Regions from separate parts of the Sporosarcina sp. E16_3 genome, predicted to be linked through region 1. Evidence: a T-box and tRNA genes for the amino acid it is inferred to sense, from the RefSeq annotation. Region 1 holds a T-box; the other regions hold tRNA genes.

Region 1 (2,271 bases):
CGCCCACTCCGACTCAGTCCCCTCAGCGTGTTTTTGCTGCCAGCGATCACTTGCAGTAATAAGGGGCATTATTTCCTTTGCTCCAAATTCATTTTGTAGTTTATCTAGTAACTGATCAATGCCAGTCTTTATAGTTGTAGTTGTCATAATTATTGTCTCCTCCCATATGTAGATGAATCATGTGCAGACGCTAGCTATTTTACGTTTTTCAATATAAATGAGTGATAGCTTCACCTGTTTCGGTAGAGCCATCACTCATGGGTTAGTTGTCGGAAACAAAATGGGGCCGCGGGTAATCTTCGAGTAAAAAAGGTAGACGGTATCCCGTTCGCTTCCACTCTCAACCCCCGAAGAAAGTGTTGCTTGACGATGAAAGGCAGGTCTCCTGGCTAGCGCTTCAATCTACCCACCTAGCCTTCCCATGGAGTTTTCCACAGTGGCTCATACGGCGGTCGTCGGCGCTTACAGTTGCGGGGGCAGCTCCGGTTTTTCCGGATTCCCTTTTAAACCAATATCGGTACCATTCTATCGTTCAATACTATATGTTGTGTCTGTTTCTCTCTGTATACCCTAACATGTTGTGTTCTAGACGTAAATAGGTAGAAAATCCGCTTGTTCGACAATCAACAGCTTATCCACATATCCACAGTCATTCTCCCTAGTCGCTTTGACCGCCATCATCGTCATTGTTGCAGATGACGTGAAAGTTATGAACAGTTTTTTAAAATCCATTTTTTTTGCATAATGCCTCTCCGATAGATCAAGCAGATCTATCATGTCGTTCAATACTATATAATGTGTTCTACACAGAAACATAAATACACTTCCGAACTATTCTAAATCACCAGTAATATCTGTCTTTCAGTTGACACTTAACCCTTCATTTGCTACATTCAATTACAATATCTGTGATGAAGAGAGTAGCAATCGATTCTTTTTCAGCGAACTGGGGGCGGTGGGAGCCCAGTGAAGAATGCTTGTGAACCGCACTTCGGAGATGCTTTTCTGAACGTTTTAGGAAAAGCCGGTGTCTCGCCGTTATGAGGAAGTGGCCCCTATACGGGCAATTTGAGTGGTACCGCGGAAGTAAGCTTTCGTCTCATTAATTTGAGATGAGGGCTTTTTTTTACGTTTTTTTTAATGCCACCAACCAAAAGGAGAGTTGACAATGAAAATGGATATCTTGCAAGTACTGCAACAATTTAGTTCGATTCCATTGAATGAAAACATGCTTGAAAGGCCTGTCCATGCTCATTTAGGCGATTTGGCTCTACCATGCTTCCCGTTCGCAAAAGAACTTAGAAAATCACCTGTTGTTATTGCCGATGAAATTGCCCTGACAATCAATCACCCGCTAATCCATAAAGCAGAAGCCGTCAACGGGTATGTGAATATCTTTCTGAATCGTTCTACGATTACCAGTGCCCTACTGCAAAAAATTCTAGATCAATCAGTATCCTATGGTTCATCAAATGAAGGTAATAACGGGGTTGTCACCATCGATTTGTCCTCCCCCAATATTGCGAAACCGTTTTCCATGGGGCATCTGCGCTCCACTGTCATCGGGAATTCAATTGCACTACTTCTTGAAAAAAATGGTTTCAAGACAGCAAAAATCAATTACATCGGCGATTGGGGTACGCAGTTCGGCAAGTTGCTGACAGCCTACCGGAAATGGGGCGACGAACAAGAAGTGCGGCGAGCGCCAATCCAGACGCTGTTAAAGCTGTACATCCGTTTCCACGAAGAAGCGGAACATAACGACTCGCTAAACGACGAAGGCAGAGCGGCATTCAAAGACCTGGAAGACGGAGATACTGAAGCACTAGCATTATGGAAGTGGTTCAAAACCGAATCCCTCAAGGAATTTCAACGCATTTATGATTTGCTGGGTATTACCTTTGATTCCTATAACGGCGAGGCCTACTACAATGACAAGATGGAACCAATCGTTAAAGAGTTGGCGGATAAAGGACTTTTAAAAGAATCGAATGGCGCGCTTGTCGTTGAACTCGATGAAGATATGCCGCCTTGTTTGATTATGAAGTCAGATGGCGCAACATTATATGCCACACGCGATTTAACTGCTGCAATCGATAGAAAAGAAACGTATGATTTCGTGAAATCCCTTTACGTCGTTGGGAATGAACAAAGCCTACACTTCGCACAATTCAAAAAAGTACTTACTAAAATGGGCTACGGATGGGCAGACGATATCCAACACATTCCTTTCGGGCTTATATTGAAAGCTGGAAAAAAGATGTCGACCCG
Region 2 (2,271 bases), on a different contig from region 1:
AAAATGACATCTTCCACCTCGCCTTTATCAATCCCAGCACGCTTCACGACTTCATCTAATACAATCGCTACCAAATCATCTGGCCGTACATTGGTCAAAGCCCCTTTTCTTCTCCCCACTGCAGTTCGAACACATTCAACGATTACTACTTCCCTCATAATAAAATTCCCCCTTGAATTAAAATAACTTTGTCTTTCTTAACTTAGAACAAAAGGTAGAATAATTTTCATTGTTGCGCTCATAAGGAGAAACAATGAAAGCAATTCAAAGTCAAAGCATAGGAACGCTCACAGGATGTTCTCAGATGGCATTAGCTGTTTTAACAATACAAAATAAAAAAACGAGATAAACACTTGGTTACCTCGCCTCATTGCTACTCGTATTCTCTTGCTTCTCAACCGCCTGAACTTGCTCTATACGCTCTTTTGAACTCACCTGAGCAATTTATATACATTTACCTTCGTAGGAGCGCTCACAAGCTATTCTTCGACCTTGCACTTGCCCTATATCAATGTTCTACCTGCTCATGTAAAAGAAGGATTTTACTTTAATCCTCTTTAAATATTCAAATTATAATACATTAAATACTTAAACAAGTATTATACCCTCTCTAATTCTAAAATAGCCTTTTGCCATTGGTCCATTTTTGATAACTTTGAAGATATATCTTACTTTTATTTATCTGTTTGTTTTTGCCTCTTTTTCAAATACTCCGCACGTATTTTTTCAAGTTGCTGCTTTTTATCAAATTTGGTAGGCTTGTTTTTTTCATGATACTTTGTCACAGCTGCCAGACCTTTTGTATCCAATTGATATTTCCCCATTTTGTTCACCTACTTTTCTTGTCTATAAAAAGAATCTATTCAATAAATATAATATACCTTATTATACTGAAGTAAACCTTATTAGTGTACTGCTAACCTTACAAATATCAGTATAACATTAAAAACTTAGTAAAATAATTCATCGCCAAAGGTATTCATAATATTTATCTATTCGATCTAGAATTTGCTAATTCATTTTAAAGTCGTCAATTAAATCGCTAATTTTGACCCAAATAAAAAGACCCCCTTATAGTTACTTGTCATAAATAACTAAACGAAAGTCTGATTTTCAACATATGAATAGTTGTACGTTAATCACTGATTGAGTGCTTAACAAGCTACGTTAGACATTGGTATGACTGTGTTCCACATCAAATAATCCTGTATTTTTCGTCATAATAAAAAATCATCAAATCAGTTGAATTGGAAGATGATATCGTTTCTTATAATACGTAAAAATACTAGGGTACAAAAAAGGGATTCTGCATCAGTGACCGAAGCCCTGACCAAATCCCAAATCTGTCTCAAACCTTATCAAATCAAGGCTTTAACTGTATTTACATTATGTCCCAGGAGGGATTCGAACCCCCGACCGACGGCTTAGAAGGCCGTTGCTCTATCCAGCTGAGCTACTGAGACGTGCGTTACAAACTTTCGTTCATTCCCTAAGGACAATACTTAGTATATATTGCTTAAGGAATAAAGTCAACGCTTTTTTAAATCTTTTTCATTTCCATGAAATCTACTGTTTCCGATGCCATATTCTTAAATGTTACGCGCACCGTTTCATCCCACTCCACGACAGCATAAGTCGCTTCTTTCCCGCCCCGTGGCTGCATTGTACTCCCCGGATTCAAGAACAGAATTCCATCTTTCATCTCAGCACCATACAAATGCGAATGGCCGAATAGAACGATATCTGCCCCACATTCTTTTGCATAATAATAAAGCCTCATCAACGATTGTTTTACATCGTGCTCATGACCGTGTACAGCTAATACCGTCTTTCCCTCTACCTCAACCACAAGGGACGCTGGGAACCTAGCATCGCTATCACAGTTTCCACGGACTCTATGCATTGTATGTAAAACTAGATCATCGAATGACAATTCACTATCACCGCAATGAAAAGTCGCGTCGGCAGAAAGTGAAGAAACGGCTTTCACCGTTTCTTTATCTCCATGGGAATCGCTCATAACAACAATCTTCATTCTGAATCACCTACACCCGTCATAATGTGTGGTAACTTAAGTTTCAACTGGCCTAATGCCGCTCCCCTGTGCGAAATCTCATTTTTCTCTTCAGCTGACAACTCTGCCATTGTCCGGTTTAATGCCGTCACGAAAAAGATTGGATCATATCCGAAACCGTTCGACCCTTGTCGTTCCTTACGAATCAATCCTTCACAGCTGCCTGAAAACGTTTCTGTTTTCAAACCGGGTCCAGC
Region 3 (2,271 bases), on a different contig from region 1:
TGCCGAAACTTTTTCTACAGTAGTATATACAGTATGACGATTGAAAATGTTTCATTTCTTCTGCGGCATCGTTTTTTTAGCCATCAAAAAACCGGCTTCCCATAGTGGAAAGCCGGCTTTCGTACAACTTATTTAGATTCAGGTTTAGTTTTAGCTCCGTCTTTCATGTCACTGCGTGTAATAATATGGTCAATTAAACCATATTCTTTCGCACGTTCAGCTGTCATGAAATTGTCGCGGTCTGTATCTCTCGCAATTACTTCAACTGATTGGCCAGTACGCTCAGCAAGAATCAAGTTAAGTTTTTCACGAGTGAAAAGGATATGTTTTGCAGCAATTTCAATTTCTGTTGCTTGCCCTTGTGCTCCACCCAATGGTTGGTGAATCATTACTTCTGCGTTAGGAAGTGCGTAACGTTTCCCTTTAGTACCCGCCGCTAGCAGGAACGATCCCATAGATGCAGCCATCCCCATACAAATTGTTTGGATTTCAGGTTTGATGAATTGCATTGTGTCAAAAATAGCCATTCCAGCAGTGACGCTTCCCCCGGGGCTATTAATGTAGATTGAAATATCTTTATCCGGATCTTCTGCTTCCAAAAATAGGAGTTGAGCAACGATAGAGTTCGCAACGTCGTCATTGATTCCACTTCCAAGCATGATAATACGGTCTTTCAATAGACGTGAATAGATGTCGTAAGCACGCTCACCGCGGCTAGTCTGTTCAATTACTGTAGGTATTAGATTCATTCTATTTCCTCCTTCAAGCTGGATAGTGTTGTCTACCTATTGAAACATAACTTCGTTTCAACTGTAACTTTATCATACATAGTATGGTCAACGAAGGTCAAATATAACGCTTTCAAAATAAGCATTGCATTCATTGAGCTACACTAGTATAATAAGTCTAGTCTGCTGCAAAAGTTAGCGGATTTGTAAGGCCCTCGTGGTGCAACGGATAGCACGTAAGCCTCCGAAGCTTAAAATGTGAGTTCGATTCTCGCCGAGGGCATATCCCAGTATAAGGTTTATACTGTAAAATATTCATCTGCTTTTACAAGCGGATGAATATTTTTTTGCGTTTTTTTTGGGGGGATGTTGCGACAGTTTAACGAGTTGTCATGAAAGTTCTTGCCTTTTCCCTTACAGTTTGCTGGGTTGCCATGACTAACCGTTATTGCCATGACTATTTATCACCTCGCCATGACTTCGAACCGCGTCCCCATGACTTCACTCCCTATTGCCATGACTAACCGTTATTGCCATGACTATTTATCGCCTTGCCATGACTTCGAACCGCATCCCCATGACTTCACACCCAATGTCCATAAAAAAACCGTTACCACTTGTCATTTGACAGCGCTAACGGTTAATCCTTTATTTAATTGTCATTTTCAACAAGGGCTGCGAGCGATTCTAGAGCCTGTTCCTCGTCGCTTCCCTCTGCGATCAATGTGATTGTTGTGCCGCGCGCAATGGCTAGGCTCATTATCCCCATTATACTTTTAGCGTTTACTTGGCGTTCTTCTCTTTTCAAAAATACGTCAGCCAAAAACCTATTTGCTTCTTGGACAAAAAGTGCTGCTTGCCGTGCTTGTAATCCTGATTTCAACTTCACTTCAACTATTCGTTCTGCCATGACAGCGCCAGCTCCTCTCTTGGTTCGACAGCGGATTCACCGACTACCGATTCCCCCATTGCGAAGATTATCCGCAATTTCTTCGATTTTTCTTAAGCGATGGTTTACACCGGATTTACTTACCATCCCGCCCGAAACCAGCTCTCCAAGTTCCTTCAACGTAATATCTTGATTGTCTACCCGAAGCCTTGCGATTTCTTGCAATCTATCTGGTAATTCAGCAAGTCCAATCGTACTTTCAATAAACTTTATATTTTCAACTTGGCGCTGTGCTGCACCAATTGTTTTATTCATATTAGCAGTTTCACAATTCACAAGCCTGTTCACACTATTTCGCATATCGCGTATGATTCGTACATCTTCAAACTTCATTAAAGACACATGCGCGCCGACAATACTAAGAAAGTCCGATATTTTTTCAGCTTCCTTTAAATAAGCAATATACCCTTTTTTCCGCTCAATAGACTTCGCATTCAAATGGTATTTGTTCATCAGATCGACTAAGTCTTCACTATGTTCTTTATATATGGAAAAGATTTCAAGGTGATAGGAAGATGTTTCCGGGTTATTCACAGAACCCCCTGCCAGAAAAGCACCCCGTAAATAAGCGCGTTGACAGCATCTCTTTTTAAC

The links. A T-box is a leader RNA that pairs with one kind of tRNA and senses whether it is charged. The one in region 1 lies ahead of argS (arginine--tRNA ligase), so its partner is inferred to be a tRNA-Arg.
Region 2: it encodes a tRNA-Arg, which carries the amino acid that the T-box ahead of argS (arginine--tRNA ligase) is inferred to sense. The anticodon was not compared.
Region 3: it encodes a tRNA-Arg, which carries the amino acid that the T-box ahead of argS (arginine--tRNA ligase) is inferred to sense. The anticodon was not compared.

Annotation. Positions count from the first base shown of each region.
Region 1 covers NZ_JADPRX010000006.1:9,549-11,819, reverse strand. Annotated here, with positions in the region: gene I2483_RS06040 (ribonucleoside-diphosphate reductase subunit alpha) at 1-147, opposite strand, end outside; cobalamin riboswitch at 359-541, opposite strand; gene I2483_RS06035 (hypothetical protein) at 586-816, opposite strand; T-box leader at 900-1,105, shown strand; gene argS (arginine--tRNA ligase) at 1,169-2,271, shown strand, end outside.
Region 2 covers NZ_JADPRX010000007.1:88,473-90,743, forward strand. Annotated here, with positions in the region: gene I2483_RS06940 (thiolase family protein) at 1-158, opposite strand, end outside; gene I2483_RS06945 (hypothetical protein) at 675-824, opposite strand; tRNA gene I2483_RS06950 (tRNA-Arg) at 1,390-1,463, opposite strand; gene I2483_RS06955 (metallophosphoesterase) at 1,541-2,035, opposite strand; gene I2483_RS06960 (XTP/dITP diphosphatase) at 2,032-2,271, opposite strand, start outside.
Region 3 covers NZ_JADPRX010000017.1:14,834-17,104, forward strand. Annotated here, with positions in the region: gene clpP (ATP-dependent Clp endopeptidase proteolytic subunit ClpP) at 129-749, opposite strand; tRNA gene I2483_RS11305 (tRNA-Arg) at 940-1,011, shown strand; gene I2483_RS11310 (HPr family phosphocarrier protein) at 1,381-1,638, opposite strand; gene whiA (DNA-binding protein WhiA) at 1,675-2,271, opposite strand, start outside.